Regions from separate parts of the Fructilactobacillus florum 8D genome, predicted to be linked through region 2. Evidence: predicted binding sites of a transcription regulator. Region 2 holds the regulator's gene; the other holds the start of a gene.
What was found. Region 2 encodes Rex, which represses fermentation and respiration genes when NADH is low (regulators of the CRP and FNR family bind a similar motif). Its sites were predicted from a motif close to TTGTGAANTANTTCACAA; they were not measured.
Positions count from the first base shown of each region.

Region 1: a site for Rex is predicted at 12,852-12,869, ahead of B808_RS04980 (zinc-dependent alcohol dehydrogenase family protein). Genes of this name have one in related genera too.

Region 1 covers NZ_ALXG01000041.1:1,099-16,037, reverse strand. Annotated here, with positions in the region: gene B808_RS05030 (restriction endonuclease subunit S) at 1-118, opposite strand, end outside; gene B808_RS05025 (type I restriction-modification system subunit M) at 108-1,697, opposite strand; gene B808_RS05020 (type I restriction endonuclease subunit R) at 1,715-4,693, opposite strand; gene B808_RS05015 (Fic family protein) at 4,767-5,459, opposite strand; gene B808_RS05010 (hypothetical protein) at 5,707-6,543, opposite strand; gene B808_RS05005 (ammonium transporter) at 6,744-7,940, opposite strand; gene B808_RS05000 (aspartate aminotransferase family protein) at 8,131-9,468, shown strand; gene B808_RS04995 (DNA-3-methyladenine glycosylase I) at 9,470-10,039, opposite strand; gene B808_RS04990 (phosphoglycerate dehydrogenase) at 10,201-11,121, opposite strand; gene rbsK (ribokinase) at 11,143-12,768, opposite strand; gene B808_RS04980 (zinc-dependent alcohol dehydrogenase family protein) at 13,113-14,138, shown strand; gene B808_RS04975 (fructose permease) at 14,202-14,939, shown strand, end outside.
Region 2 covers NZ_ALXG01000033.1:28,678-44,710, forward strand. Annotated here, with positions in the region: gene dnaX (DNA polymerase III subunit gamma/tau) at 1-1,387, shown strand, start outside; gene B808_RS03840 (YbaB/EbfC family nucleoid-associated protein) at 1,405-1,725, shown strand; gene recR (recombination mediator RecR) at 1,738-2,337, shown strand; gene B808_RS03850 (YaaL family protein) at 2,345-2,587, shown strand; gene B808_RS03855 (ABC transporter ATP-binding protein/permease) at 2,599-4,536, shown strand; gene tmk (dTMP kinase) at 4,649-5,287, shown strand; gene B808_RS03865 (cyclic-di-AMP receptor) at 5,299-5,625, shown strand; gene holB (DNA polymerase III subunit delta') at 5,637-6,650, shown strand; gene B808_RS03875 (DNA replication initiation control protein YabA) at 6,671-6,985, shown strand; gene rsmI (16S rRNA (cytidine(1402)-2'-O)-methyltransferase) at 6,989-7,867, shown strand; gene B808_RS03885 (acyl-[acyl-carrier-protein] thioesterase) at 7,883-8,635, shown strand; gene tsaB (tRNA (adenosine(37)-N6)-threonylcarbamoyltransferase complex dimerization subunit type 1 TsaB) at 8,645-9,370, shown strand; gene B808_RS03895 (GNAT family N-acetyltransferase) at 9,354-9,950, shown strand; gene tsaD (tRNA (adenosine(37)-N6)-threonylcarbamoyltransferase complex transferase subunit TsaD) at 9,967-10,998, shown strand; gene B808_RS03905 (redox-sensing transcriptional repressor Rex) at 11,131-11,766, shown strand; gene groES (co-chaperone GroES) at 11,905-12,189, shown strand; gene groL (chaperonin GroEL) at 12,232-13,860, shown strand; gene B808_RS03920 (APC family permease) at 13,995-15,833, shown strand; gene B808_RS03925 (LPXTG cell wall anchor domain-containing protein) at 15,996-16,033, shown strand, end outside.

The sequences.
Region 1 (14,939 bases), on a different contig from region 2:
TTTTAACAATATATTTATCTGGTCTTTCATAATTAAAGACATCTTCAAACTTACGCTGCTCCCAAGGTTCCAAAAAGCCCTTAAACCGGATTTTAGGAGTCATTTTATCATTTTTCATTAAATAACCCCTTAATTTCATCAAGCTGCTGTTGAGCGACAGCATCTCCACCGACCAAATCATCCATTAACGAACTAATTTCACCGTTTAACTGTTTAATTTCGGTATCAGTTTCCTGCATGTCACTAACCAATTTATCAACATCAACGGGTGGCTCTGGTTCAAAAGTATCGACGTAGCGTGGAATATTAAGGTTATATTCATTTTCCTTGATTTCATCAAGATTTGCTACATGGGCATACTTATCAACATCTTTACGGTTTAGATAAGTATCAACAATTTTATTAATGTCTTCATTTCTTAATTTGTTGCTGTTTTTTTGTTTTTCAAATCCTTTCGATGCATCAATAAAAAGCACGTCATCTTCCATTCGATTTTTTTCTAATACCATGATAATCGTTGGGATTCCAGTATTGGTAAATATTTTAGGAGGGATACCGATCACAGCTGAAATATTATTCTCTTCCAGTAACTGTTTTCTAATTCTTCCTTCTGCTGCTCCACGGAACAAAACTCCGTGAGGTAAAACAATCGCCATTCTTCCATCTTGCTTCAAGTGATAAAGGCCATGTTGTAAAAAGGCAAAATCGGCTTTTGATTTAGGGGCAACTCCACTCTTAAATCGAGGATCATCTTCACGATTAGTATTATCCCATTTCAAAGAATATGGTGGATTTGCCATCACTGCATCAAACATCCGAGGATTATCAACCCCATCTGTAACACCATCCGGCCAATCAGAGCTTAGGGTGTCGGAATTGTGAATATGAATGTCGTTATACTCCACCCCGTGCATCATTAAGTTAATTCTGCCTAGGTTATACGTAGTCGTAATTACTTCTTGTCCATAATATTTGATGGCTCCACGAACTCCGTCATTTTTCATGTATGAAGCTGTCGTTAACAATAACGAACCTGAGCCCATCGCTGGATCATAAAGGCTATATTCTGGCATATCTTCGCGACCTGCTGTTAAAATACGAGCCATGATATCAGATACTTCATGCGGAGTATAAAATTCACCAGCTTTAGCTCCAGAATTAGCAGCAAACATTCCAATTAAATATTCGTATAGGTCTCCAAGCACGTCTGTATTTTCATCGATTTCAATCTTATCGATTAAACCAATCCAGTCCATCAAGGTCTTGGTTCTAGTTTGGGTATTGCTTCCCAGGCGATTAGAAGTTAAATCCATGTCATCAAAAATACCTTCAAATTCAGGCTTCGCATTAGGACTAACTCCCTGATTAAATCGAACAATTGCATCTGATACATTAGAAATATTAAACTGATCAGTATTAATTTTTTCTTGCCAGTCAGAAAACATATCTCCTGGTCTAATTACATAGCCAAGTTTATTTTGCATAAACCTAGTCGCCTTTTCTGGATTTTGCTGCCAAATGTTTTCCCAGGATTCTCCATGAAGCTGATTATTTAACCATGCTTGGGCTTTATTAGAAAGAAATTTGTAAAACATCAACCCAAAAATGTAATTTTTATATTCAGCAGGTTCAATCTTTCCCCTTGTTTCATTTAGAGTTTTCCAAATGAGACTCTTTTTTTCAGCTGTTAATACCATAATATTTATTATATTCCTTATTTATTATTTATTTTGTCAAAGTAATTCGTTACTGAATCTTCAAAATCGGCCGTTTGAAAGAAACCAATGTCTAATTTTTCCTCAATCTCTTGTAATTTTTGGCTTAACTCCGGATTATCATTTAATGATTTGCCGGGCGAATACAGTGCATATGCACTAATGATATCGTTGCCGTTGTAATTATGATCGGCAGCCCATTTATAAATCTTTAATTCTTGTTGGGCATTTCTAATAACTTTACGTGTTGACTGTAACGTTTCAGTATTAAAGTGTTCTTTATATTCCCCTCGTTCAATACCATCAAGCACCGCACCAATTTCTTCTCGGCTACTTTCGTCCATTGGCTTCACATGTTCCTCAACTGCTGTGCGATTTTGATTACTTTTTTCGTCCATATAGTTGTTTAACAATTCAACCAAGTGATCATAATCGATGATTTCATTTGCATACGACTCAATTGCAACTTTAATATTAGTCAAATCAATTTGTTTTTTAGCCGGTAACATTTCATTAACATCGTTCATTCTAGCCTGGAGAGAGTTAAACTGTTCCTCTGTTTTTATTTGTAAGGAAGTTGGTTGGTTTTTGTCATCCGTAACCTCACTCCCAATGCTGTATCCTTGCTGTACTAATCTTTGCACTTTAGAATTAACATCAGCAGCTGTCACGGCAAATTCAAACTTTTCTTTTTCGGAAGGTGGGGTTTGCGAAAAATCTTCCCCAGCTAATTCTTGTAATCGTTCAATTTGTGGTTGTAAGTCATTAATTTGCTTAGACATGCTAGGAGCTAAAATATCATCATCTAATAATTTCTTTTGTTCAGCTGTGTCTGGAACTTTACTAGCATCTTCAATCGTATCATTACCACCCTTGGTATAAATAATAAGGGCGTTTTTTACGTTTTCTTCCATTGCTGAACCTTTACGATAAAAACGTACTTTACCATGTGGTTTAGCATTCCTATCAATTGTTCGATTAGTTCTAGACATGGCCTGGATTAGTGGGCCTTCCTTCATCATTTTATCCATATAAATTATATTGATATATTTTGAATCAAAACCCGTCAAAAGCTGATCCGAAACAATAATTAAATCTAATCGGTCATCATCATTCCCGGTATTATAAGGTTTCTTACGAGAGATTCTCTTAGTTATATCATTTAAATATGCTCGTTCTGGATCATTATCTTCCAAAAAATTACGGGTCCCATACCGTTCGATATAATCTTCCATAGATTGCTTCAAAGCTGCTTGTAAATCAGAGTCTCCCACACCATTGTCGTCGCTTTTTGAATAAGTCATGCTTACTCTTAGTTCTGGAGCATCCTTTTTAAATAAATTATAGTATGCGACCACGGCTTGCTTACCAGAAACAGCTAACATACCTTGAAATTGGTTCGGTTTTCGAACGCCCATTTCAATGGGCCCACTGGAATTTGCAACCCAGTTGTTTTTAATATCGTTTACAACGGCTTTCCTAAAAGGTAAGCTCGTCAAAACCTCTTTTTCTAGCTCGTCATCAGAAACTTTTGTTTTTTTATCTGCTTCAATCTGTGATTCATAATAGGTCACATCAAAACCAAGCACATTCCCGTCTCCAATGGCATCCTTAATGGTGTAGCGATGTAGTCTGGGTCCAAAAATATCATAAGTAGAAATTTCCTTAGAAGTTTTGACTTCATTTATTTCATCACTATAAAAGTTAGGCGTCCCGGTAAAACCAAACCAGGTTGTTTTTGGCAGTGCCCTCTTTATCCGCTTAACCGCATCTCCACTAGCTGAACGGTGCGCCTCGTCCATTAAGATAACCATTCGATCATCAGAAGCTAACTTTCCCTCTTTGATTACTTTATCTAGACCTTGAATCGAAATTAAATAAATATGTGACTGACTATTTTTTCGTAAGCCTTTCTTTAGTTCCCGTCCATTAACCACCTTAATTCGATCCTCAAAGGTTTTATAAGCAAACGATTTAAAATTTTCTGCAGTTTGATTAACTAAATCCACCCGATCAACAATAAACAACACATTTTTCACTCGTGGCATTGAAGCTAAAAGTTGGGCGACCTTGAACGAAGTAACTGTTTTACCAGAACCTGTCGTATGCCAAATATAGCCTCCCTCTCTTTCAATCAGCCCATTATTATCCATTTCCTTCATTCGCTCTAAGATTTTCCGAGTTGCTTGAATCTGATATGAACGCATTACCATCAAATTGTCATTTGAAGCGTCTGGAATCATATTAACTGTAACTAAACGATGTAGTGCGGGGATTCCCATCACTCTATGAATAAATTTCATCGTATTAGTTACATCTTTACCATCATCATCACGCCAACCAAATACAAAATCCCGGTTATAAGATTCTATGTTCTTGGGTCTTGCAAAATAATGAGCAGAGTGTTGTGACAAAATAAATTGAACTTGTACAAAGGACATTAGTCCAGCATACATACCATCGCCATCATATTTTTGTAACTGTTCAAATGCACTCCATTGATTCTGTAATGACTCGTCTTTTTCTTCAATATGGCAGACTGGTAAACCATTAATTAATAATAAAATATCAACCCGCCGATTTTCACTTAAACTATAAGGTAAATTATTAAAAGTAATCTGGTTAACTACTTCATAGCGAGAATGCCCGCCAGCGACTTCATCACCATAAAAAATTTCTAATTCAATCTGACTGCCGTCATCACGATTTAACGGAATCGTGCCTACTCCACCAGCCCCAGCCAACATTAGTTGCGCATCATAAGGAGTTTTATTTTTCTTTAATTCTAGCTTGATTCTAGAAAATTCATCATCAGTTAATGATTTCCCCTTAAGCCGTTTATGATTATTTTGATTTAAAATGTCTCGCCAATGATCATATAAGTGCTTAATAGTTACACCTGAATAATCATCAAGATAATCCCAACCTTCATCCCTTAGTTTATCAATCACTGCCGCTTCAAACTTATTTTCTGCCATGATTCCATCCTTTGATATTATTAATCCAAACAAAAATAATTTATTAAATTTAATTATACCTTTTTTAAGGGACTCATTTCCCACGTGCTTGTAAACCTTGAATCCCGTTGTCATATGTCCATTGCTTAATTTTGGTCATATCATTAGTACGGTAAAAATCCGCAATTAATTTATTCCATTTGTCCCATTTACTTAAAGGAACATTAATTAGGCCGGCGCCGCCGTCTATCATAATTTTATTGGCACTTAGTATTGCCGTTCGTTTGTTGCCATCCCAGAATATTTGTTGGCGCATATTATGATACATGAGTGTCAATGCTTTATCGGTGGTAGTCATCCGTGAAGCTTCCAATGTTTTTTGCAAAAAATTCTGTTCTTGAAGCTCATCAATCAGCGGTGATTCAAAGAATTCTTCGTCGCCTAAATCAATCCCGCCTTGTCCCTGTCGTAATTCGCCGGGAACTAGTGCGTCTTCTGCCGCCACAATTTTATTGATTTGTTTTTCCATGGCTAATGTCAGTGGACCATCTTGGACTGTCACATATTGCCAACCACGCTTCAAATTAACAATCGTTAAAACATCCTCAATAGGAACTCCCGCTACGCTCATGCCATCCATGATAGTTTGTGTCTGTGGCAAGGTGGTATTAACACCTTCAAAACGGGAACTAGTGTACACAAGTTTTGTAAGATTTGTACGAGCAAACCGTTTATTCTCATCAGGTGTGAATTTGTATCTATTCGCGTAAGGTTGCGTTTCGGACATATTCGAACTCCTTAGCCAATTATTTGGTTTTCAATTAACTTCGGTCTTCTTAAGCTAGACCGAGATATACGTTTACTTATAAAGTATTAATTTGTTCCGCCCCACCACAGCGTAATAATTATATTTTTTTCAGATTTTTTAGCTTACACTCGTTAGCAGCGTAAGTCTTGTATTAAAAACATCATACAACAGTCCACCGTAATAAAAAAGGAGCTCCTTATCCAAGGCGCTCCCTTTAATCTATAGATTATTTCTTCATTGTTTTGTGCAGTTGATTACCCCGATAAAGATTATACCCAATTCCTAACACGTAAAATAGCGCTGCAAGCCATGGCAACCAGCGACCAATGCTATACATATTTTGCATGTCACTAAAACTCAAACCGTTTTGCCAAGCTTTCGTTGCGCTATCAATCGGATTGGTATAGACATAGATGGCAAAAACTACGCCTCCCAACAACATGATGACTCCAATTGTTTTCAGCATCGTCCCCGCCGTTTTCTCGCGATTAACTCCCTTCAACAAACCCCCAATCGAGGCTAGAATCCCATACTCAGTCAGCGTCCCCCCAAAGAAGTAATAATAGCCGGCCGTACTCAACGAACCGCTTTGAATCACGGTCAATAATTGATTAGATAGATTGCCAACCCGATTGCGTCCAATCGTATAGATTACCACTCCAATAATCAAAGCCAAGAGACCACTCCACAGCTCCAGATTGCCAGTAAAATCCGATTTTTTAAACCCATTTAGACGCTGGCGCCAGCCAGTTGCTGGGGTAGAGTTGGGCTGAAAGGTGATTGTCTCTTCATCATGCACCACTGCTGGTTTCTCACCAAGAATTCGCTTATGTAAATTCGTCTCCCATGTAAACCGCTTTTTACCAGTTAATAGTGGCGTCAGATACAGAAAAGCCACTAAAAGTAACAATAAAAATTTCTGGGAACCTGGTAAAACAATCATCAACAACCAAACTCCAAAGATCGTTAATCCACTATTACTAACAAATAACAATACTTGTTTTAAATGTGGCTTGGTTGGGATGATCTTCTCCCAAGAAGACTCTATGTGCATTTTCCTCATTAATTAGCCTCCCATCATAACACTACTCTAACTTAAATCTAACTGCTTCCTTATAAAAAAGCAATTTAAGTTTTACTGAACTTTGCTACCAAGGATTCCATTTAAACACTGATCATTAATTTTGTAACAAAAAGCTACTAAAAAAGCCCGCTAATTGCTAGCCAGCAATCTCGGACTTTTTGTTGTAAGCTTTTAATTTTTTAAGCGTCCCAATCCTCCTGTAGCTTTTCTGCCGCGGACGAAATTCGCATCCGGATAATTTGCTTCAAAACTAGGATAATCAAGGTCACAATTACTGCGGTGTACAAAATCGTAAAACCAGTGGCCCCTAACTGTAATCCCAATTGATGCCAGCCTCCACCTGCGAACAAACCGTTCGAGGTAACTGCTGCATTAATCGATTTGCTGGCAAAGAGCCCGGTCATTATGCTCCCAACAATCCCAGAGACTCCATGACAGCCAAAGGCGTCCAACGTATCATCAATCTTCAACAGTGGTTTAACCGTTGTAATGAAAAAGTAACTAACCAAGGTCGCCACCAAGCCAATCCAAAGCGCGGCTGCCACTGAAACAAATCCACATGCCGGTGTGATCGCCACCAAACCACAAATTGCTCCCGAGCAAACTCCAAATAACGTGGCATTTCGTTTCGTAAAGACATCGAGCACCATCCAAGTCAACATGGCCGTCGCAGTTGCCACCGTCGTTGTCAGCATGGCCTGCATCGCCACGCTATTCATGCTTAGTGCCGAGCCCGCATTAAATCCATACCAACCAACCCACAGCATCGCCGTTCCTAGTAAAACCCAACTCAAATTTTTAGGACTTCCCTTTTGTTGTACAAGCCGAGGTCCCAAAAAATAGGCCAAAATGAGGGCAGTCACTCCCGCATCGATATGAACAACCAGTCCCCCGGCAAAATCTAATGCTCCAAAACTCTGTAAAAAGCCTCCACCCCATACCAGATGAACCAGGGGATAATATACAAAAATGGACCAGAGTATCACAAATGAAATCAAAAATTTAAAATTCATGCGACCGACAATTGCTCCTACAAATAATGCTGGTGTGATAATCGCAAACATCATCTGAAATAACAAAAACGCCGCATTTGAAATTTTACCTCCAGCGGCCACCGAAGGCGCAGCTAAATTCAAATGATTCAGCATGAGATTATGAAAATCTCCGATTAAATTCCAATGATTCCCGGAAAAAGAAAGTGAGTAGCCCCCAATTACCCACAAAAGTACTGGAATGCTACACATGATAAAAACCGACATTAGAGTATTATTAATCTGCTTTTGTGGCACCATTCCCCCATAAAAAAATGCTAGTCCTGGTGTCATAAAAAAGACTAGCACTGCACAAATGAAGATAAACGTCATACTACTTGCCATCAATCTGTCCTCCCCGACCAAGATTTCAAAATTGATTTTAGTATAGTAAGTTTCTGGTCACCTGCCTAGCTTTCATGTTGCAATTTGCGACATCTAAAAAATATCTCAAGTAGCCTTGACATGTACCTTAGAAACAAATAAACTTTACAAAAATTATTGTAGGAAATCTAATTACCGGGAGGCGGTTTTTATGGGCACCAATCAGTCATTGCTAAATCGCGAACAACAAAACTATGCTCCTGCTGATCGAATTAAATATTTTGATATTGTCTTAGCAAGTGGGCAAGGTGCCAGCTTGACTGACGTAGAGGGTCATGAGTACCTAGACCTATTGTCGAGTGCCTCGGCAACTAACGTCGGTCACTGTCATCCGCACGTGGTTGAAGCGATAAAACGCCAAGCAGACCAATTAATCCAATATACACCCGCCTATTTTGCTACCAAGCCAGAGGTTGCCCTGACGGAAAGATTGGCCGCATTAGCTCCCATCGACGGACCAGTCAAAGTAGCTTTTGGTAATTCTGGATCAGATGCCAATGATGCCATCATTAAATTTTCTAGAGCAGCGACAGGTCGTTCTTACGTAGTCAGCTTCACGGGTGCTTACCATGGATCAACCTATGGTTCGATTAGTACTTCGGCTATAAGTCTCAATATGAGCCGCAAAATTGGTCCATTACTCCCAAACGTTATCAAAATGCCCTTCCCCAGTCCTTGGGAACGATTAGCACATGAAACTGACACAGAATTTTCCGAGCGCATGTTTCAAGAATTTCTCCGACCATTCACAACCTACCTGCCTCCCGAAGAAACCGCCGTTATCGAAATTGAACCCATCCAAGGTGATGGTGGTTTTCTCAAGGTTCCAGAGCATTTTATGGATTTGATCTACCAGTTTGCCCAAGATCACGGGATCTTATTTGCTGTTGACGAGGTTAATCAAGGACTCGGACGGAGTGGCAAAATGTGGAGCATCGAACATTTTCCTCATGTCCATCCTGATCTAGTCGCTATTGGTAAATCACTAGCAGCTGGACTACCGCTTAGTGCCGTGCTCGGACGAGCTAAAGTCATGGATGCCCTAGCAGCACCAGGAAATGTCTACACTACTGCTGGAAATCCGGTTACCACCGCAGCAGCTAGCGCTGTGCTGGACGTGATCGCTGACGAGCAGCTGGTTGAACGTAGCACACGACTTGGAGCACGAGCAGCCGACTTTTTCAACCAGCTTCAAACAAAGTATCCAGTCATCCACGACGTCCGTCTCTACGGTCTAAATGGTGGTCTAGAAATCTGCAAACCCCACACCGACCATCCAGATAGCAACACGGCTACCCGGTTAATTCAAAGAATTTTTGAGCTGGGGGCGCTGATGATCACTGTCCGCGGAAATGTTTTACGATTTCAACCACCATTAGTTATCACGGAAGCGGAGCTCGACCGTGCCCTTCAAATCATCGCTCAAGCATTTCAAGAATTAGCAGCAGGACGGCTAACTGGGCCCGTTCCCCAACTGGGATGGAACTAGTTCACCGTGCAGTTTGCAGTTGCTGATAGCGAAAACAACTGCTTTCATGATCATTAACCAGCCCAGCTGCCTGAAAAAATGAATAAATCGTCACCGGTCCTACAAACTGAAAGCCGACTTGTTTTAATTTTTGACTGAACTCGACCGCCTTTGGAATTGTTTTAGGAACATCATTAGCCGTCTGACAATGATGATTCAGCGGGTGCTGTCCAACCACTGACCAGACGAATTCAGCAAAATTTTGCCCGTGTTGCTCCCCAGCAGCAATAATCTTAGCATTCGTGATCACTGCCTGAAGCTTGCGCTGGTTTCTAATGAGAGCGGCATTAGTCATCAGAAGTGGCAACTGCTCCTGCATTTGTGCAACCTTAGTGACCTCAAAATCATGAAATGCTTCCCGAAACGCTGGTCTTTTCGCCAAAACGGTACTCCAACTCAAACCTGCTTGCATTATTTCTAGTGACAGAATTTCAAATAAGCGGCAACGATCATGACAGGGAGTACCCCACTCCTCATCATGGTACGGTTGCATCATTTGATCCTCGGTAGGAACCCAACTGCATCGAATCATATCCGCAATCCTTTCTTCTATACGAGTGTTTTTGAGTTTCTTAAGCTAGCTGTTAATTGGAGGAATTCCATTTATACGGCTAACAGCTATTTATAATCACAATAATATTATAAAAATATCCTTCAGCTGTGTTGCTAACAATAGCTGAAGGATATTTATTTTTATAATGACCATCGAAGTGGTTGTTGTTGCAACAATCGTAAAATTTCACTGGCAGCATCAACACTCATCCGTTCAATTGCTTCTGTTGTACTACCACCAAGATGTGGTGTCAGCAAAACATTGGGTAATTGATATAGCGGACTGGTCAGTGGTAGCGGTTGCTCAGTAAATACATCAAGTGCAGCACCCGCAATTTTCTGCTGTTGCAAGGCCGTCAGCAAGGCTGATTGGTTCACAATTGGTCCCCGCGCCAAATTAACTAAGACTGAGCTAGCTTTCATCCAGCTCAATTCTTGCGACCCAATCGAACCAATGGTGGTTGGATTGGCGGGCAAATGAAGGGTAACCACATCAGCTGTTCGAAAAAGCTGTTCTCGATCCACAAATTTACCAACCGTGCTCGTAGCTGGATGGGGTGTTGAAATCAGAATCTTCATCCCCAACGCTGCTAATTTTTGCGCAACTAGTTTACCAATCCGACCATAACCTAAAATCCCAGCAGTTTTCCCTGCCAAATCAGACCCTGGAACTGCCTGTAACCAGTCCCCCTGACGCATTAGCATCGAGTTCCGAGTTAGATGTCGCATTAAATCAAAGATCTCTGCTACCGTGGCCTCTGCCACCGTATTGGCATTGGCGTGTGGTGTGATGGTCACAGCAACTCCACGTTGACGTAATGCTTCGACATCGAGATTGTCATAGCCAACTCCCATTCGAGCGATTAGTCGTAGCTTTGGCAAAGATTCTAAGTCAGCTGTCGTTAAGGGGTTCAAGCCCCAAATTGCTGCCACAACTTGTGGAGCCTGCTCCGCCAAAGCTGTAGCCGTGCTTTCAGTTAGCTCTACTAACGTAGCATGATCTACTAATAATTGTCGTGCCGTAGCTGGCAACGACTTTGGAATCGCAATGACTGGTTTCATCACTATCACGACCTTTCTAATCTAATTTTTAGACCGATCAATGACCCGAACCTGCTGACCACCAATGATTAATTCATCACAAATCCCCAAGAATAATCCATGTTCAACCACTCCGGTTTGATGTTTCAAATCAGTTGCCAGTTTTGCTAAATCAGCTTGAGCTGGAATCGTAATGTCAATCAAATAATTGCCAGAATCCGTCGTTAAAATATCACCGTTCTTTTCAAAACGAAAAGCGGGTTCATAACCATGGTCGCGGAGATAACGAAAGACTCCCATGCCACCAAAAGGAATCACTTCTACCGGTAGCTGTTGGCCGACCAGAGTCTGCTTAGGTTTGCTTTGATCAACAATCCAAATATTTTTCTTAGACATGCTGGCAACTAATTTTTCAAAGAGTAGCGCGGCTCCACCACCTTTAATTCCGTCAAGGTTTTCATCCACTACATCAGCACCGTCTACCGTAATGTCAACGGCGTCAATCGTATTTACATCTAACATTTTCATTTTAAGCCGTTCCGCCAACTGTTGTGTTCCAAGGGAAGTGGCAACACATTCAATATCCAAATGTTCTTTTTCAATTCTTTCATGAATTGCCTTTACAAAGTAAGCCGACGTGGTGCCAGAACCCAATCCCAAAACAATGTGGTCGGGAATTCTAGCAGCTGCATACCGGGCAGCCGCTGCTTTTTCGGCCTCAACTTCATCCTGATCTGTATCAATTTTTTGAATTTCCGCGTTAATTGCTGCTTGATCTGGAATTGAATTTTGCGCTCCAGCAACTTGAACGGTTAAGGAAGAAGCATGGTTGGCATATAGCATCGCCTCACGAATATTGGAGTTATCTAGTTCCAGTTGCGAAGCCAGCGCTCCGATAAATGTATCACCTGCTGCTGTAGTATCGACTGCCTTAACTTTAAACGCTGGAATAAAGGCGTGTGACTCAGGTGTGGCATAGAATGAACCCTTATCGCCAACCGTGATGATCACCATCTTAATTCCTTGTGCAAAAAACTTAAGCGCATTATCTAACATGGAAACTTCATCTTTGACTTCCAACCCCGTCAACGTCTGTGCTTCCGTTTCATTGGGGGTAATGATATCAGTTAAATGTAGCAATTCTTCTGGAATTTCTTTTGCAGGAGCCGGATTCAAAATCGTTTGAACGCCATTTTCCTTAGCAATTTTAAAAGCTGCGATAATGGCCGGAATCGGGATCTCCAACTGGGCGATGACTCGATCAGCCTTTGCCAGTGCTTCACGATGTGCAATTACATCATCCGGGCTCAGTGCCATATTGGCACCTCCATAAACATAGATGGAATTTTGTCCCGATTGATCAACGGTAATGTAGGCTTTCCCCGTCTGAGACTGGTCGGTCATAATCACATGATCAACATTCATGTGATCTTGCTGAAATCCCTTCAACATCATTTCAGCATCTTCATCACGACCAAGCTTAGTAATAAAAGTGGTATCCGCTCCGGAACGAGCTGCGGCAATCGCTTGATTGGCCCCCTTACCGCCACCATGTGACTGCTGATAACTATCAATTGCTAACGTTTCACCTGGAAGTGCATATTTTTCGACGTTTAAAACTTTATCAACGTTGGTTGATCCAACCACTACAATTTTTTTTGGCATCATGAAATCCTCCTGTTATTACTTTCCATTATAGCATACTCAGCCCACTTCTGTAAGCGCTTACAAAAAGTTGGCTGTACCCTTGTTTGTGAACTATTTTATTACAAAATTGTCCCTTTAAGTGTTCACAATCACAAATTTAATCCCGGTTTGAAATCAATTTTCAGCAAAAATTACTTAACTTTCAAAACCCATAAAAACCCCTTGCAATAATAATGTAAACGGTTTATATTTTTAATTGTATATAACGGTTTGATCTAGATAGCGGTTATTTTGTTTTTAGAACTCGATCTGATCATGCTCAATTTATAACTTTTTATTTAGAGGTAATTAAAGGAGAGATTATTATGGCCGAAAAACAGCAAGCTTTAGTAATGACTGAAGTAAAGAACATGGAGATTAAAGAGGTTGATTTACCAGCAGTAAAAGCAGATGAGGTTGTCATCGAAACTGCATACGCTGGCATTTGTGGAACTGATAACGCACTCTTTAATGGTCTTCCCGGTTCTGCCGATGCAGTTCCTCCAATTATCTTAGGCCATGAAAACTCTGGAGTTGTTAAATCAGTGGGTGCCGATGTTCAATACCTCAAAGTTGGCGATCGGGTTGCCGTTGATCCAAACATCTACTGTGGTAAGTGTCACTACTGTCGAACTGGTCGCCCTGAATTATGTGAAAACCTTTCAGCAGTTGGTGTTACCCGTAATGGTGGCCTAGAACAATACTTCAGTGCTCCTGAACGAGTAGTTTACAAACTCCCTGACGAAGTTTCTCTTCGAGAAGCTTGTTCATTAGAACCAATTTCATGTGCCGTTCACACGATGAAAATTATGGATGAAATCACCCCTTATCAAACTGCCTTAATTATCGGTGATGGCTACATGGCTAAGCTCTTCGCCCAGATTCTTCGTGCTTATGGAATTCAAAACATTACAATGACCGGTCGCCATGATGACCTACTTGCCCAAGAAAAAGAACAGCTTCACTTGAACCAAGTAATTAACACCACTAAAGAAAAAATTGAAAAATCCTACGACGTTGTCTTTGAATGTGTTGGTAAACCTGAAACCCAAGAACAAGCTGTACAAGCAGCTAATCCTGGTGCCCAGGTCATGATGTTTGGAGTTGGTGCTCCCGGTCAAACCTTCGAAATGAACACCTATGAAGTCTTCAAGAAACAGCTTACTATCAAGGGTTCCATGATTAACCCTAATGCTTTTGAAGACTCGATTGCCCTCCTTAAATCTGGTGCTGTTAAGATCGAACCATTCCAGGCAAACTTACTTCGGCTTGATGAAGTTCAAGGGGTATTAGATCACTCGACTCCAAAGGTTGGTAAATGTGTGGTTGCCGTCAACCCGAACTTAAAGTAATCGTCGATTAGGAGAACTAGCTTGGCAAATCAAAAACCTAAAAAGACCCCACGGACGATCTCGATGCGGGTCTCAATCATGTATTTCATAATCTCATTATTAATTAATGCGTTAGGTAACGTTCTGACGTTGGTTACTAGTACAAAAATTGTTCCTTCCTTTTTGGGATCGGCTTTCTGGACCGCCTGTGAGACGAATTTAGGGATTGCCTTTGGTTGGAATCTATTTTGGGCGTTTTTGATTCTCGGAGTTGTAATTACGATTTTAAACGCCATTTTAGTCGGGCACTGGGACTGGGGACGTGCCATCGGAAATATTATTTTTATGGTACCTTTCTCTTTCTTAATCCAATTTTTCAATAACCTGTTTGTTGGTGGCGATTTATTTGGATTAACTATGAAGCCCATCATTAACATCCCAATGGCAACTAATTGGTGGTTAATTGTTCTTTACATCCTGATCAATTTTCTCGGAGTGGCTCTGATTGCAACGGCCATTTCGATTTATCAGCGGGCTAACCTGGTTTTGCATCCTGCCGATGACCTGATGCAAATTCTACGTTTTAAATACTTCAATGGTTCTGCTTGGAAAGCGATGTGGGCTTCTTACATTCCACCTACCATCATGGGAGTTGTTGCATTCATCATCACTCGCCAGTTTACGTACTATGGAATTGGAACGCTGTTCGCCTTTCTTTTCCAGGGACAAATTACTGGGATTGCTGATAAGACAATCTTCCCACGGCTTAAACATCAAGCAATTGATATCACTGAGGGTGATGAGTCCATTATTGCTGAGGAA
Region 2 (16,033 bases):
TGAAGAGATCCGTAATATTCGTGATAAGGCAAAATATGCTCCTACTGAGGCAGCCTACAAGGTTTACATTATCGATGAAGTTCATATGCTTTCTACAGGAGCGTTTAATGCGCTACTAAAGACACTGGAAGAACCGCCGGCACAGGTGATTTTTATTCTAGCTACGACGGAACCGCATAAGTTACCTGCTACTATCATTTCACGGGTTCAGCGCTTTTCCTTTAAACGAATTTCAGCAACCGCAATTGTAGCGCAGTTAGAAAAAATTTTGGCAGCTAAACAAATTACTTACGATGACCAAGGTCTTAAAGTGATTGCTCAAAGTGCTGAAGGTGGTCTTAGAGATGCGCTCAGCATGCTCGACCAGGCGCTAGCTTATCAGCAAGATCGGGTTACGTATGAGAATGCGTTACAGGTCACTGGGAGCGTCGCTCGGGTGGAATTGCAAAATTATTTTGTGGCTGTCTTTGGGCATGAGGTGGCCACGGGGTTAGCGATGGTGCAGACGATTTTAAGCCAAGGGAAGGATGCCCACCAGTTTATTGAGGATCTAATTGATTATGCGCAAAAAATGTTGCTGTACCAGCAGGATCAAACGATGATTCCCGCAAACGAACTAGCAATGCTCGGGGAACGCTTCCCCACAATGGCGCAAGCGACGGATGCAACAGTGATTTATCAGGCAATCGAGATCATGGGGCAGGTGCAGCAGCAGTTGCGTGCAACCTATCAACCGGATGTGTATTTAGAATTATTAACCGTTAAGTTAGCACATCCAAAACCAAATGATTTAGTAGCCGAGGTGCACCAACTCCAACAGCAAGTGACGACTTTACAGCAGCAACTTAAACCTGATTTGCAAAAAGCAAAACGAGACGAGCAACCGGCTACTTCAACTACAGCAACGCCCGCTCCACGGACGACTGTTTCTGAAAAACCACGCCCGCTTAAGGCAGATCTTACTGCAATTTTTCAGGTCCTCCAAACGGCAACGCGCAAAGCGTTGACAAATTATCAGCAACACTGGGAGCAGCTGTTAGGTTCCTTATCAGTAACACAACGGGCAGTTATGCACGTTTCTAAACCGGTAGCTGCCAGTGATCAGGGGGTTGTCGTGGCATTTGATTATGACTTTTTGTATGAAAAAGCTGGACATGATCAAGAATTGCAAACAGCCCTGCAAACTGGTTTAGAGCAAGTGTTTGGCACGACCGTTCCGTTATTATTTGTGACCCAAGCTGAATGGCCCAAGATCAGACAAGAATATCTTGATCGAAAGCAGCCCAAGCAAGCGATTCCGACGACAGAAAAGACGGTAGAAACTCCGCTTGTTACAAAGGCTAAGGATTTGTTCGGTAGTGAATTAATTAAAATTGAAAATAACTAAGATGGAGGAATTACACAATGGGAATGAATGGCATGAACATGGGAAAATTGATGAAGCAGGCGCAAGAGATGCAAAAAAAATTAGCTTCTGAACAGGAGACGATTGATCAGACAGAGTTTGTTGGCAAGGCACCAAAGGAACTGGTTACAGCAACTTTTACTGGTGATCGCCAATTGAAAGATCTACAAATTAAGCCAGAGGCCATTGATTCGAGTGATACTGAAATGTTGTCTGATTTAGTTATTAGTGCTGTAAATGATGGCTTAAATCAGATTGCAGAAACTACAAAATCAAAAATGGGTAAGTATACCCAGGGAATGAACATTCCCGGAATGTAGGGAGTGATTTATATGCAGTACCCAGAACCAGTTGCTAAATTGATTGATAGTTATATGCATCTTCCGGGAATTGGGGAAAAAACAGCCACCCGGCTGGCGTTCTTTACAGTTGATATGGATGCCGATGTTGTGAAAAATTTTTCTCAAGCGTTATTGGATACAAAAGATAAACTGACATTTTGCTCGATTTGTGGTAACTTAACTGAACATGACCCTTGTGCAATTTGTTCTGATCCGACTCGAGATCAGAGTCAGGTGGTTGTGGTCGAACAAGCTAAAGATGTGATGACGATGGAGAAAATGAAAGATTACCACGGTTTATATCATGTCTTGCATGGAGTAATGTCACCAATTGAGGGTCGGGGTCCAGAAGAATTGAACATTAGTTCATTAATTCAGCGACTGCAGAAAAATGAAGCGATTAAAGAAGTAATCATTGCAACAAATGCCACTCCCGAAGGAGATGCGACGGCAATGTACCTAGCTCGGTTATTAAAACCAGCAGGATTACGGGTAACCAGACTAGCGCGGGGGCTTTCTGTAGGAAGTGATATTGAATATGCTGATGAAATGACATTATATAAAGCGGTGGAAGGACGCACCGAGATGTAGGTGATGTATGTTCAAATTTAGACAAAAAAACTTCAAACAAATGTATGATGAGTCATTGTTAACTTCAATTAATCTGCTCAAGCAGGACTGGGATCAAGCTCAGCAAACGGAACAGGCGGTTGCTGATGTTGATCCGCAAGTTATTGCCCAGACGGAACTCGCCAAACAAAAGTACGAATTTATGTACCGACAATCACGTAAACGACGTTTAAAAAATACTCGGATTCAACCCAGTGTCTACGATAATTAAAGGAGCAAGTAATGGCGTATCTAGAACTAAAGGATATTAAGAAAAGTTATGAAGTTGATAATCAACATTTTCAAGTTTTAAATGGAATCAACCTCCAGTTTTCTAAGGGAGAATTTGTCTCCATCTTAGGCGAATCTGGTGGGGGAAAGACCACTTTAATGAATATCATTGCTGGTCTCGATGGTAACTATCAAGGAGATGTGCTGTTAAATGGAAAGTCGCTCAAACGCGAGACTAGCCAACAGTTGGATGAGTACCGGCGGAGTACCATTGGGTTCATTTTTCAAAGTTTTAATTTAGTTAGTCATCTAACGGTTAAAGAAAATGTAATCGTAGCGCTTGAGATGACTACGATGAATAAACAAGAACAAGAACAGCGGGCTCGTGATTTGTTAAAACAAGTTGGGCTGGCTGATCATCAAAATAAATATCCTAACCAGCTTTCGGGAGGTCAAAAGCAACGAGTTTCGATTGCGAGAGCGTTAGCAGCAGATCCTGAAATCATTATCGCAGATGAACCTACTGGAGCGCTCGATGCCCAGAATACTGATGAGATTTTGAAGCTGATGAATGACATTGCTAAGTCTGGCAAGTTAGTCATTGCGGTTACTCATTCACAAATCGTAGCCGACTATGGGACGCGAATTGTCCATCTGGCAAATGGAGTGATTGATAGTGATCGTCAGCTAAAAGATCCATTCCCAGTTGTTCAAGAAAACAACTCGTTCCATTCTAAGGTAGCTAGCTCATTCGCCATGTTCAGGATGGCCTGGGAACATTTTTGCTATAATCTGAAACGAAATATTTTGATTATGATTGGTTCAGCCATTGGTATTTTTAGTGTGATTATCATGTTGGGGCTGGGTAATGGAGCAAAGGGATATATTAACCATGAGATTTACTCGCAAATCAACCCTAACACGATTCAAGTGACTAAAAAAACGGGGGACGATCAGACAAAACAGATCAAACTAACCAACCAGGACCAGAAAAAATTAGAAAAAATTAAGCATGTAAAAAGTGTTTCAAAGGGTTATTTTGCAGTCACTGGTGGTCAGCTTCGCCAAGGCAACAAGAATATCCATCTGCAAACCATTCAAACTTACGATCACACCATCAAGACGAAGAATATCAAGACTGGGAAAATCCCCGGTAAAAATGAAATTCTCATTAGTAAGGGCGACGCCCAAAAAATCAACAAAAAGAATCCATACGCTGTTAAAGGAAACAAGCTGATGCTGTACATTAATGCAGGGGGCAGTCAGACGCAACCTAAAATTTTACAGCAAGAAGTTACAATAAGTGGCGTTTCTGATAGCTTAAGTGGCACGCCAGCAGTGATTTCTTATGATACGTTGGCTTCGATGTATCGTGCCGGTGGGGTGGACTTTAGTCCAAACTTTTTGTCGGTTGATATTGCCGGCGGAGTAAAAAATGTGGAGCCGGTTCAAAATAAAATAAAAGCTTTACACAGTAGTACCGGCAAAGCTGATTTTCAAATTACTGGAGCTGGTAGCATTGTATCGACTTTGAATACGTATGTTAACATTGCAGTGGGAGTGTTGACTTCAATTGCTGCGATCTCATTATTGGTTTCTACCATTATGATCATTGTAGTTCTATATATCAGTGTTTCTGAACGAACCCAAGAAATTGGAATTTTACGGGCTTTGGGCTTTACTAAACGAAATATTCGGCACCTCTTTATTTTTGAGGCGGCCATCCTAGGATTTTTTGCATCAATTATCGCAGTGATTTTAGCCTATGTTTTAGAATTGGGGATTAATCATCTCACTAATTCTGGGATTCACTACTCACTAATGCAAATTAGTGTTGGAAATGTACTCTTTGGAGTAATTGTTTCGGTGGTAATTTGTTTACTGGCAGCGTTAGCACCTGCATTAAAGGCTGCGCGAGTTGATCCAGTGGTAAGCTTAAGTGCAGAATGATTTTAAAAAGGCTGAGATTAATCAGCCTTTTTTGTTTGGAAACAGTTTAACTAGAATAGACAACGATTTTAAAGTACAATTAGGTTAGATTAATGATTGGACGGCAAAACAGATGACAGGGAAGCTTATCACATTTGAAGGTCTCGATGGCTCTGGAAAAACGACGGTAATGCAGCAGGTTGTTCAGGATCTAATTCCCCGATTGGGGGCGCAGCTGGTCACCACTCGGGAACCTGGCGGAGATCAACTGGCCGAACAGATTCGCTCTTTTATTTTTGATCACAATAACGCATTGGATCCACGGAGCACGGCACTCCTCTTTGCAGCAGCTCGCCGACAACACCTTACACGGCGGATTTTACCAGCGCTTCATAATAATCAACTAATTTTATGTGACCGATATCTCGATAGTTCACTAGCGTATCAAGGCGGTGGTCAGCAGCTAGGCATTGAAAACATCCTGGAAATGAATCAGTTCGCGACGGAGGGAGTGCTGCCAACCTTGACTTTTTACTTAAAATTACCCGTTGCGGTGGCACTGGAACGCATTCAAACCCGAGAAACAAAGCAGCAAAATCAATTAGATCAGCAACAACGTGATTTTTATGTGCGGGTTCAGACAGCCTATGATAAAATTGCCGCTAATAATCCCCAGCGAATGGTTGTGATTGATGCCACGCAGCCAGTTGCAGTAGTAACTCAAAAAGTTTTAGCGGTAATTTCGCAACAGTTTGCATCCTATTTTTTGTAAAGGAGACGCTTATGAAACTTGTGGTAGCAATTGTTCAGGAAAAAGATTCTACCAAGCTACAAAATCAGCTTAACCACCAAAAAATCATTGCCACGCAGTTAGCAACTAAGGGTGGTTTTTTGAAGGCTAAAAATATCACGTATTTAATTGGAATTGAGGATCAACGGGTTAAGGAAGTCCTAGATACCATTAAGGAAGTTTGTCAGGCACGCTCACAGTATGTGACCCCACCGATTAACCTAGTCGGAAGTATTAGTGATACGTCATACCCGGTTGAAGTACAAGTTGGCGGAGCAACAGTCATGGTGTTGCCCATGGATAATTTTTATCATTTTTAGGAGACGAGACCATGAAAGCGGCTCAAGTGTTGACGGCAGTAGAAATGCAACAACCGGAGTTAGAGCGTCACTTCTTACAAGTAATTGCTAAGCATGAGTTAAGTCATGCTTATTTGTTTAGCGGAACTAGTGGCGTCGGTAAAAAAAATTTGGCGTTGCTACTCACCATGCGACTATTTTGTAGTAATGTGCAAGCAACTGGGGTTCCTTGCGGTAAATGCAACGAATGTTTGCGAATTGCAGTTGGAGAGCATCCGGATGTTTTAATGGTGGAACCAACCGGGAGCAGTTTGAAAGTTGACCAGATTCGAGAGGTTCGCCGCGAATTTTCTAAGAGTGCGGTTGAAGGACAACAAAAGGTGTTTATTATTTCTGAAGCCGAAACCATGACGACGGAAGCGGCTAATAGTTTATTAAAATCATTAGAAGAACCCCCCACGCACGTAACGGTCTTTTTGTTGACAAATAATTACCACCGCTTATTGCCAACCATTATTTCACGGACGCAAGTAGTGGAATTAGCTGTTCAAGATCAAGCGGAGCTAAAAACTAAGTTAAAGCAGGGTCCCTTACCTCACAGTACAATCCAATTACTGTTAAACTTGACTAGTGATGCTCGACAAATTGAGCGACTCACAGAGGACGACTGGATTGTAAAAAGCAAGCAGGGGTTAGAGCGTTGGTTTCGCTGGCTGCTACAGGGTGATTGGCAGGCTTTTTTAACGGTTCAAACCAATCTGGTGCCGTTGATGAGAGATCGTAATGATCAAGACGTTACAATTCAAATGATTTGTTTCCTCTTTCAAGAGGTCCTTCAAGTTAAATATCAAGGCACTGGTTCGGAACAGCTGGCTTTTGGTGATGATTACAAAATGATGCAGCAAGCAGCAAACTCCTTGTCTGATCAGCAACTAATCGCTATTATTGAAAATGTTTTAACCATTAGTCGTTTTCAGCAAAATAACGTTAGTTTTCAAAATATTTTAGAAGCAATTACGCTTAAAAGCCTTAGGGAATTTCAGTAATGTGAAAGGAATGACCAATTTTGCCGACTGAAAACACTGATGATTTAATAATGGAGTTCAAGCAGTTGACTGCCAATCTCGCAACCATGCAGCACCAGGTGGTGAAGATGTTGGCAGAAAATGAGGAGCTTCGGATTGAAAACCAGCACCTGCATGATTTATTGGATGCCCATGAAAAAAAGCATCAGGGTGTGCAAGTACTTTCCAAATCAAAGCAAAATTTAGAGAAACTTTATAATGACGGTTATCATATTTGTAATCAGTATTATGGTAAAAGCCGATTACAAAATGAAAGTTGTATCTTTTGTACGGAAATTATTTACGGGGAGCGATAGCTGATGACGCTTCAGACGCAATCTAGTTTTAAGTCCATGACGATGGGAACTTTATATTTAGTCCCCACTCCGATTGGCAACCTCGAAGACATTACCTTGCGGGCTTTACGGATTTTAAAATTAGTAGATTTAATTGCTGCAGAAGATACCCGCAACACGCAAAAGCTATTAAATCATTTTGAGATTAAAACTAAACAAATTAGTTTTCATGAGCATAACGCAACCACACGAACTCCAGAATTAATCCAAAAATTGAAAATGGGGCAGACGATTGCCCAAGTTAGTGATGCAGGAATGCCCTCAATCAGTGATCCAGGGCAGGATTTGGTGCAGCAATGTCTAACGCACCAAATCCCAGTGGTGAGCCTGCCAGGAGCAAATGCTGGACTAACGAGTTTAATTGCTTCCGGGTTGCCGGCGCAACCGTTTATGTTTTATGGTTTTTTAAAACGGAAACCCCGAGAGCAACGAACCGAGTTACAACACTTACAGTCGATTACAGCAACTTTGATTTTTTATGAGGCTCCCCATCGACTTAAGCAAACATTAAAGCAACTTCTGCAGGTTCTGGGAGATCGGGATGCAGCGTTGGGACGTGAACTTACTAAGCGGCACGAAGAATATGTGCGGGGAACCTTAAGTGAGCTCGTGGTCTGGAGTGAAGCGACTAACATTCGGGGCGAGTTTGTGATTTTGGTTGCAGGTAATTCTAATCAAGAACCGGACCAGCCGGTTAACCCGATGGCTAAACTGACCTTGAGAGCACAAGTGCAAGCATTAATTAATCACGGAGCAAAACCAAATGAAGCCATTAAGCAAGTAGCAAAGTTAAACCAGGTAGTTCGACAAGATGTATACAATGAATATCATCAGCTTACTTAGGAGCGTTAATGTATTATGGTAGCAAAAATTTTTTCAGAACCGGTTCAGGTTGCAAATTTTGAAACAGATCTTCATGGTGATATTAATCTGCAGTATTTAATTGATACCATTGTGCAAGTTTCTGAGGATCAGTCTAATGATTTGGCAGTTGGAATTAATCGAGTCCAACAAGCGGGGGCTACCTGGGTTGTAATTCAATACGACGTCACTATTATGCGCTTGCCACGCGCCAATGAACGTCTGGAAGTTTCAACCCAAGGCTCTGAATATACCAATAATTTTGCGCGGCGTAATTTTTGGGCTCGTACTACTGATGGTCAGTTGTTAGTTTCGGTTACTAGCCTTTGGGTAACGATGGATTTAAAAACTCGCAAGATGGTAAAAATAAATCCGGAGATGGTGACGCCATACGGCAGTGAACGAGTTCATCGGATTGGGCGGATGCAAAAGATCCAAAAATTACCGTCAGAAGAGGTTATTAGTACTAATTATCCGGTTCGATTTTCGGATATTGACTTTAATGGACATGTTAGTAATACTCATTATATTGGTTGGATGGTCGATACCCTACCGTTTTCATTTTTAAAAGCGCATCGGGCGGTCGGATTTAGCATTAAGTTTGCTGATGAAGTTCGTTATGGTGACGCGGTTACCAGCCGAGCAACAGTCCTTCCTGCTGAAACTGGTTATGATTGGTCGGTTCACCAAATACTAGTCCAAGAACAAGTTTCTGCGACAGCCCAAATTAAATGGGAAAACTTAGAATAAGAAGTGATAATGATGAAAGTATTGGCACTGGACACCTCCAACCGCCCGCTAACCGCGGCGGTGTTGGACGGCAACCAGCTATTAGCAACGACGACTATTACAACGGAACGAAAACATGCCGCATTTGCCTTGCCCTTAGTAGCAGAGTTGCTAGAGCGGGCGCACTTGCAGCCAACCGACCTTGATCGAGTCGTCGTAGCTAATGGACCGGGTTCATATACCGGTCTGCGGGTTGCAGTTACGATTGGGAAAGTACTAGCAACCACCCTTAAGATTCAATTAGTTGGAATTTCTAGTTTAGCCACCTTAGCGCTGAACTTTAGTGATACTAACCGTTTGATTGTTCCATTATTTGATGCGCGTAATGACTTGGTATTTTCGGGAGTTTACCAAACCGAACCAGCTGGTTTGAAAACGGTGCTCCTTGATCGACATGTGGCATTCTCGCGGTGGATTTTAGAACTACAAAAATTCCATGATAACTTGTTGTTTGTCGGTCAAGATACGCTACATTTTGTGGATCAGATTAAGGAATCTTTTCCTACGGCAGTAGTAGTATCAGGACCAAAAGCGCTTCCCCAAGCTGGAGAATTGGGATTAGCCGGGCAGAAACAAGCAGTGGTTACCGATGTAGATCATTTTGTGCCAAGATACTTGCGATTGACCCAGGCGGAAGCAGATTGGCAACGAGAACATCCAGGAGAGGAACAGCACAATTATGTGGAGCACCTTTAAAGAATGGTATCGTAAAAACGTTAACGATCGTTTGGAAAACAAGATTGATAACGCGTTAGTTTTTAAAAATCGTCAGGTTGAAATCTGTGGGAATCATTATTTTTTAGGGAAAGGAACGCTAACGGATCTTCCAGACATTGTTAAGGTTAGTCGGGCAGCTGGCCGAGGACATTTCAAATGGAGTCGCAAACGGTTTCAACTTGGATTACGTAACGATCATGATCGCTTTTATTTCATCTTACGGTATCATGATGAATTGGTAGGCTTTATCGATGCGGTGATCAAACGGGACCAACGGCTTTGTATCATTGATTCATTGGCAATCTTACCAGAGTTCCAGCACCATGGCTTAGGCTACTTTTTAATTACCACTTGCATTGAACGCGCGCGTGAAATGGAGTTACAACAAGTTTTAGTTTGTTGTTCAGATGATGATGACAAAACTCAGGGTATTTTGACTGATTTGGGCTTTGTGACCAAGGAAGAAGCTAAACAGGATCGGGCTGAAACTGGGCTGACTGAATTTCAGTTGAACTTGGAAAAACGGAATGTTTTAGCTTCTAAAAATTTTGGTAGATAATGATTGTGAGTTGAAAATGAAGAGCAAAACAAGTTTAATTCTCGCCTTTGAAACGAGTTGTGATGAAACCAGCGTGGCCGTAATTCGTGATGGTCGAAAAGTGCTTGCTAACGAAGTGGCAACGCAGATTAAAAGCCATCAACGATTTGGTGGAGTAGTTCCTGAGGTCGCTAGCAGACATCACATCGAACAGATTACAATTTGTCTAGAGCAGGCGTTGCAAACGGCTCAGGTAGACTATGCGGATTTGAGTGCGGTTGCAGTTACATACGGACCGGGATTAGTGGGATCTTTGCTGGTGGGAGTTACAGCAGCTAAAACGGTGGCTTGGGCGCACCACCTGCCACTTTTACCGGTAAATCACATTGCTGGGCATATTTATGCAGCTCAGTTTGTGCAACCAATTAAATTTCCTGCCATGGCGTTGGTGGTTTCTGGTGGGCATACGGAATTAGTATGGATGCCAGCCGAGAACCAGTTTGAAATCATTGGTGAAACCAGAGACGATGCAGTTGGCGAGACCTATGACAAGGTTGGTCGGACGATGGGGTTGGCTTATCCAGCCGGACCCCAAGTCGATCAACTGGCACAGCAAGGTCAGGATACTTTTGCTTTTCCGAGAGCAATGCAGGATGAAGCTGGCTATGATTTTAGCTTTAGTGGGCTGAAAAGCTCCTTTATTAACCGGGTTCATCATGCAGAACAGGTACACGAACAGCTTTCTCAGGTCGATTTGGCAGCTAGTTTCCAAGCAGCTGCAGTGGATGTCTTGGTTGATAAAACGGTCCGCGCACTCCATGAATATCCAGCACAGCAGCTGATCCTGGCTGGGGGAGTTGCAGCTAATCACGAATTACGTCAACGTCTCGCTAGCGCGGTAGCCAACCAAGTCCGATTGGTAATGGCACCAGCACAGTTTTGTGGTGATAATGCTGCCATGATTGGTGCCGCTGGTTGGATGTTAGAAAAGCATCAGGTGCGAGCTGATCTAGACTTAAATGCTAATCCTAGCTTAGAATTTGAACGAATCCAATTAAAAAAACACTAGTCCAGCGGCTAGTGTTTTTCTTACGGAGGTTCAGAACGGCAGTAATTTTTTGAAAATATTTTCACAAAGAATTGTTTTATGTTAAAATAATTCTTATCAGGCTTTCGATAATAGTCAGGTGGAGGAAATTAAATGACAGAAACAAAGATTCCGCGTGCAACGGCCAAGCGGTTACCATTGTACTATCGCTACCTTAATATTTTGCATGATGGTGGGAAAACAAGGGTCTCATCGAATGAATTAGCAGATGCAATTCGAGTTGACTCAGCAACCATTCGGCGCGATTTTTCGTATTTTGGGGCTTTGGGCAAGCGCGGTTATGGTTATGATGTTGATAACTTGCTGGCATTTTTTAAGGATATTCTCGATCAGGATCGACTAACCAATGTTGCACTCGTCGGGGTTGGTAATCTGGGTCATGCTCTACTTAACTTTAGCTTTCATCAGGATAGTAACATCCGCATTTCGGCCGCTTTTGACATTAATTCTCAAGAGATTAATACGGTTCAGAGCGGGGTTCCTATCTATCCCATTGAGCAGCTAGTGACGCAGTTACAGGATCAGCAAATTACGGTTGCGATTCTCACAGTTCCTTCGCGAGTAGCACAGGAGGTGGCGAATCAAGTTGCTGAAACTGGGGTGAAGGGGATTTTGAATTTCACGTCGATCCGGTTGTCAGTTCCAGATCGAATTCGCGTCCACAACGTTGATTTAACGAACGAGCTCCAAACTTTAATCTACTTTATTGACCACTACGATCAGAAATAAAAGGCGAACTGTCAGAGACAATTCGCCTTTTTTACTGAACAAAGTTCTTGCAATTTTAAGAAAAGCAGACTATATTAGAAAATGTAATTAGCACTTGAATAGTTTGAGTGCCAAAATTAATTTGTTGGAGGGATTAGCATGTTACAGCCAATTGGAGATCGAATTATTATTAAGGTTCAGGAACCAGAAAACCAACAAGTTGGTGGGATTGTTTTGGCAGATAATGCCAAAGAAAAACCGACGGAAGGCGAAGTAATTGCAGTCGGAGCTGGAAAAGTCCTTGATGATGGAAAGACCGTTGCACCAGTTGTTAAAACTGGTGATCGGGTAATGTTTGACAAGTATGCAGGGACTAACGTCGACTATCAAGGGGAATCATACTTGGTAATGCATGAGAATGACTTGTTGGCAATTTTAAAATAGATTAAATCAGACTCAAAATAAATTTTTATGAGGTGAATTAAAATGGCTAAAGAAATTAAATTTTCTGATGACGCACGTAGCAAGATGCTAGATGGTGTTGATCAGTTAGCAGATACGGTTAAAACCACGATGGGACCAAAGGGTCGAAACGTAGTTTTAGAGGAAGCAGCTGGGGATCCAACGATTACTAATGATGGAGTAACGATTGCAAAAGCAATTGAACTTCCAGATCATTTCGAAAACATGGGAGCTAAGTTAGTTTCCGAAGTTGCTTCTAAAACTAACGATGTTGCCGGTGACGGAACTACGACAGCGACGGTGCTAACGCAGGCAATTGTTAAAGAAGGTATGAAAAACGTTACTGCCGGTGCAAACCCCGTTGGCGTTCGTCGTGGAATTGAAAAAGCAACTGAAGCAGCTGTGGCTGGATTACACAAAATGAGCCATCAGGTTGCCAGCAAGGAAGATATTGCACAGATTGCTTCGATTTCATCTGCTAACGAACGAGTTGGTAGTTTGATTGCGGATGCAATGGAAAAAGTTGGTAACGATGGAGTTATCACGATTGAAGACTCCAAAGGTGTTGAGACCAGTCTTGATGTTGTTGAAGGAATGGAATTTGATCGTGGCTACATGTCACAATACATGGTAACCGACCAAGAAAAAATGGAAGCAAACCTTGATAATCCATATATTTTATTGACTGACAAAAAGATCAATAATATGCAAGACATCATGCCACTATTGCAGTCAGTTGTTGAACAAGGTCGTTCACTTTTGCTCATTGCTGATGATATTGGTGGTGAAGTATTGCCTACCTTAGTTTTGAATAAAATGCGGGGAACTTTCAACGTTGTTGCGGTTAAAGCACCTGGTTTTGGTGATCGTCGCAAAGCGCAACTAGATGATATTGCTGTTTTGACTGGCGGAACAGTAATTAGCGATGATTTGGGTCTAGATCTAAAAGACACGACCATTGATCAGCTTGGTCAGGCTAACAAAGTTAACGTGACGAAGGATAACACGACCATCGTTGAAGGCAAAGGTGGTCAGGATGCTGTTCAACAGCGTGTATCAGAAATCAAGAATCAGATTGCCGCTTCTAGCTCAGACTTTGATAAGGAAAAATTACAGGAACGGGTTGCTAAATTAGCTGGTGGCGTTGCTGTCATCAAAGTGGGAGCAGCTACTGAAACTGAATTGAAAGAACGTAAATACCGCATCGAAGATGCTTTGAACGCTACTCGAGCTGCCGTAGAAGAAGGCTTTGTTCCTGGTGGTGGGACTTCCTTCATTAACATCTTGTCAGATGTTGCAAACCTTGATGCTACTGGCGATGAGCAAACTGGAATCAACATTGTGCTACGAGCTTTGGAAGCACCAGTTAAACAAATTGCAGAAAATGCTGGTGTTGATGGGGCAGTCGTGGTTGATCACCTGAAGAAAGAACAAGCAGGGATTGGTTACAATGCTGCCACTGGTAAATATGAAGATATGATTAAAGCCGGAGTGGTTGACCCTACCAAGGTTAGTCGTTCGGCACTACAAAATGCTGCTTCTGTTTCATCATTATTATTAACAACGGAAGCGGTAGTTGCTGACAAACCAGAAGAAAAAGCAGATGCCGGTGCTCCCGGACAAATGCCACAAGGAATGCCAGGAATGATGTAATTTAAATTAAGAAAAGCTCGCAATGGCGGGCTTTTTTTATTTTCTAAGCTTGTTGCCGCAAAATGAACGTAGTATAGTACAATGGAAAACAGGGATTAACCCAATTTAAAGCTAAAGTTATGGGAGTAAGGTTCATGTGGCGATATTTAAAAAGACTTATTATTGGTAGACCGCTCAAAAGTAGTGATGTTTCGGGACAATCACTAACTAAATTCAAAGGATTAGCATTATTATCATCTGATGCGCTATCTTCGGTGGCCTATGGAACTGAACAGATTACGGCGGTGCTGATTACGCTTTCAACTGCGGCGTTGATGTATCAGATGTGGGTTGCTTTGCTGGTGCTCATCTTGTTAGCCGCCATTACCCTTTCTTATCGACAGATTATCTATGCCTATCCTTCTGGGGGTGGTGCATATGTGGTTGCTCGGACGAACTGGGGTGAGGGGGCTGGATTGGTAGCCGGCGGTTCATTGCTAGTTGACTATATGTTGACGGTTGCTGTGTCAACGACTTCTGGGACGGAAGCAATTACCTCGGCGATTCCGTCGTTGTATGCTTACCAGGTTCCCATTGCCATTTTTATTGTGCTCTTTATTATGGTCTTAAATCTTCGTGGAATGAGCGATTCAGCCTCTTTTCTAGTGATTCCAGTGTATCTATTTATTTTAATGATCCTGGTAATGATTGTTTGGGGTGGTTACAACATTCTGAATGGAAATATTACTTATCGGGCAACTGCACCAGTTACTTCATCTGTCCAGGGAATGAGTTTACTACTCTTTTTTAAAGCATTTTCATCGGGGTCAGCTTCGTTAACTGGGGTGGAAGCGATTAGTAATGCGGTTCCTAATTTTAAGGATCCAAAACGAAAAAATGCTGCCAATACGTTGGCGTTGATGGCAATTATTTTGGCGCTTTTCTTTGCTGGAATTACGTTTTTGAGTTATTACATGGGGATTGTACCAAGTGCCAAAGATACCGTTTTATCTCAAATTGGGATGGGCGTTTTTGGACACGGCTTTTTCTACTATGTATTGCAAATGGCAACTGCTTTGATCTTGGCAGTTGCTGCGAACACTGGTTTTTCCGCTTTTCCAATCCTGGCTTTTAACATGGCAAAGGACAAATATCTGCCACACGCATACCTTGATAAGGGTGATCGGTTGGGCTATTCCAACGGAATCATTTCTTTAGCAATTGGTGCGATTGTACTGATTTTAATCTTCAATGGGAAAACTAATTTATTGATTCCGTTGTATGCGGTCGGAGTCTTTGTTCCATTTACTTTGTCACAATCGGGAATGATTGTTCATTGGTTGCATCATCGAGATGGTTTTTGGCCCGGGAAAGCCCTGATTAATTTAGTCGGAGCTGCCATCTCGGCAATTTTAGTAGTCTTCTTGTTTATTCTTCATTTTGTAAACGTGTGGCCTTATTTGATCATTATGCCACTGATTCTCTACATGTTTAACTTGATTCATAATCATTATAAATTGGTAGCCGCACAGCTTCGAATTCGGAATTTGGATAGTAAACAGTTAGAACATCATTACGATGGTTCAACGGTAATCGTTCTAGTTGGCAACGTCACGCAGGTTACTCGTGAAGCGATTAGCTATGCCAAATCAATTGGTGACATGGTAATTGCCGTTCATGTTTCTTTTGATTCCAATCCAGAGCATGAGGTTAAAATTGAACAACGATTTCGGGATGAGTATCCGGACATTCGTTTCGTTAACTTGCATACTTCTTATCGCTCAATTAATGATCCGGTGTTGAGATTTTGTGATGTGATTTCACGAAAGGATACGGAGCAAAACTATTCCACAACGGTTTTGGTGCCACAGTTTGTTCCAAGACGACACTGGCAACATGTTTTGCATAATCAAACTGCTTTGCGGTTGCGGGCAGCCTTAAATTCACGCCAAGACATTATTGTTTCAACGTATAACTATCATTTAGATAATTAAAAAGTAGATAATTAAAAGGGGCTTGTTTAAACAGTAATCCTGTTTAAACAAGCCCCTTTTAATAATGATTACTTGTTTTTTATTAGTAGTAATGGTATAGTGACCTTAATTATAGAAAGATTAATGTTACTATGAATGTCTTGTTTTTTCGAGGTGATAAACATGAATTTTCAAAATGATAAAATCCATTACAAAATGTA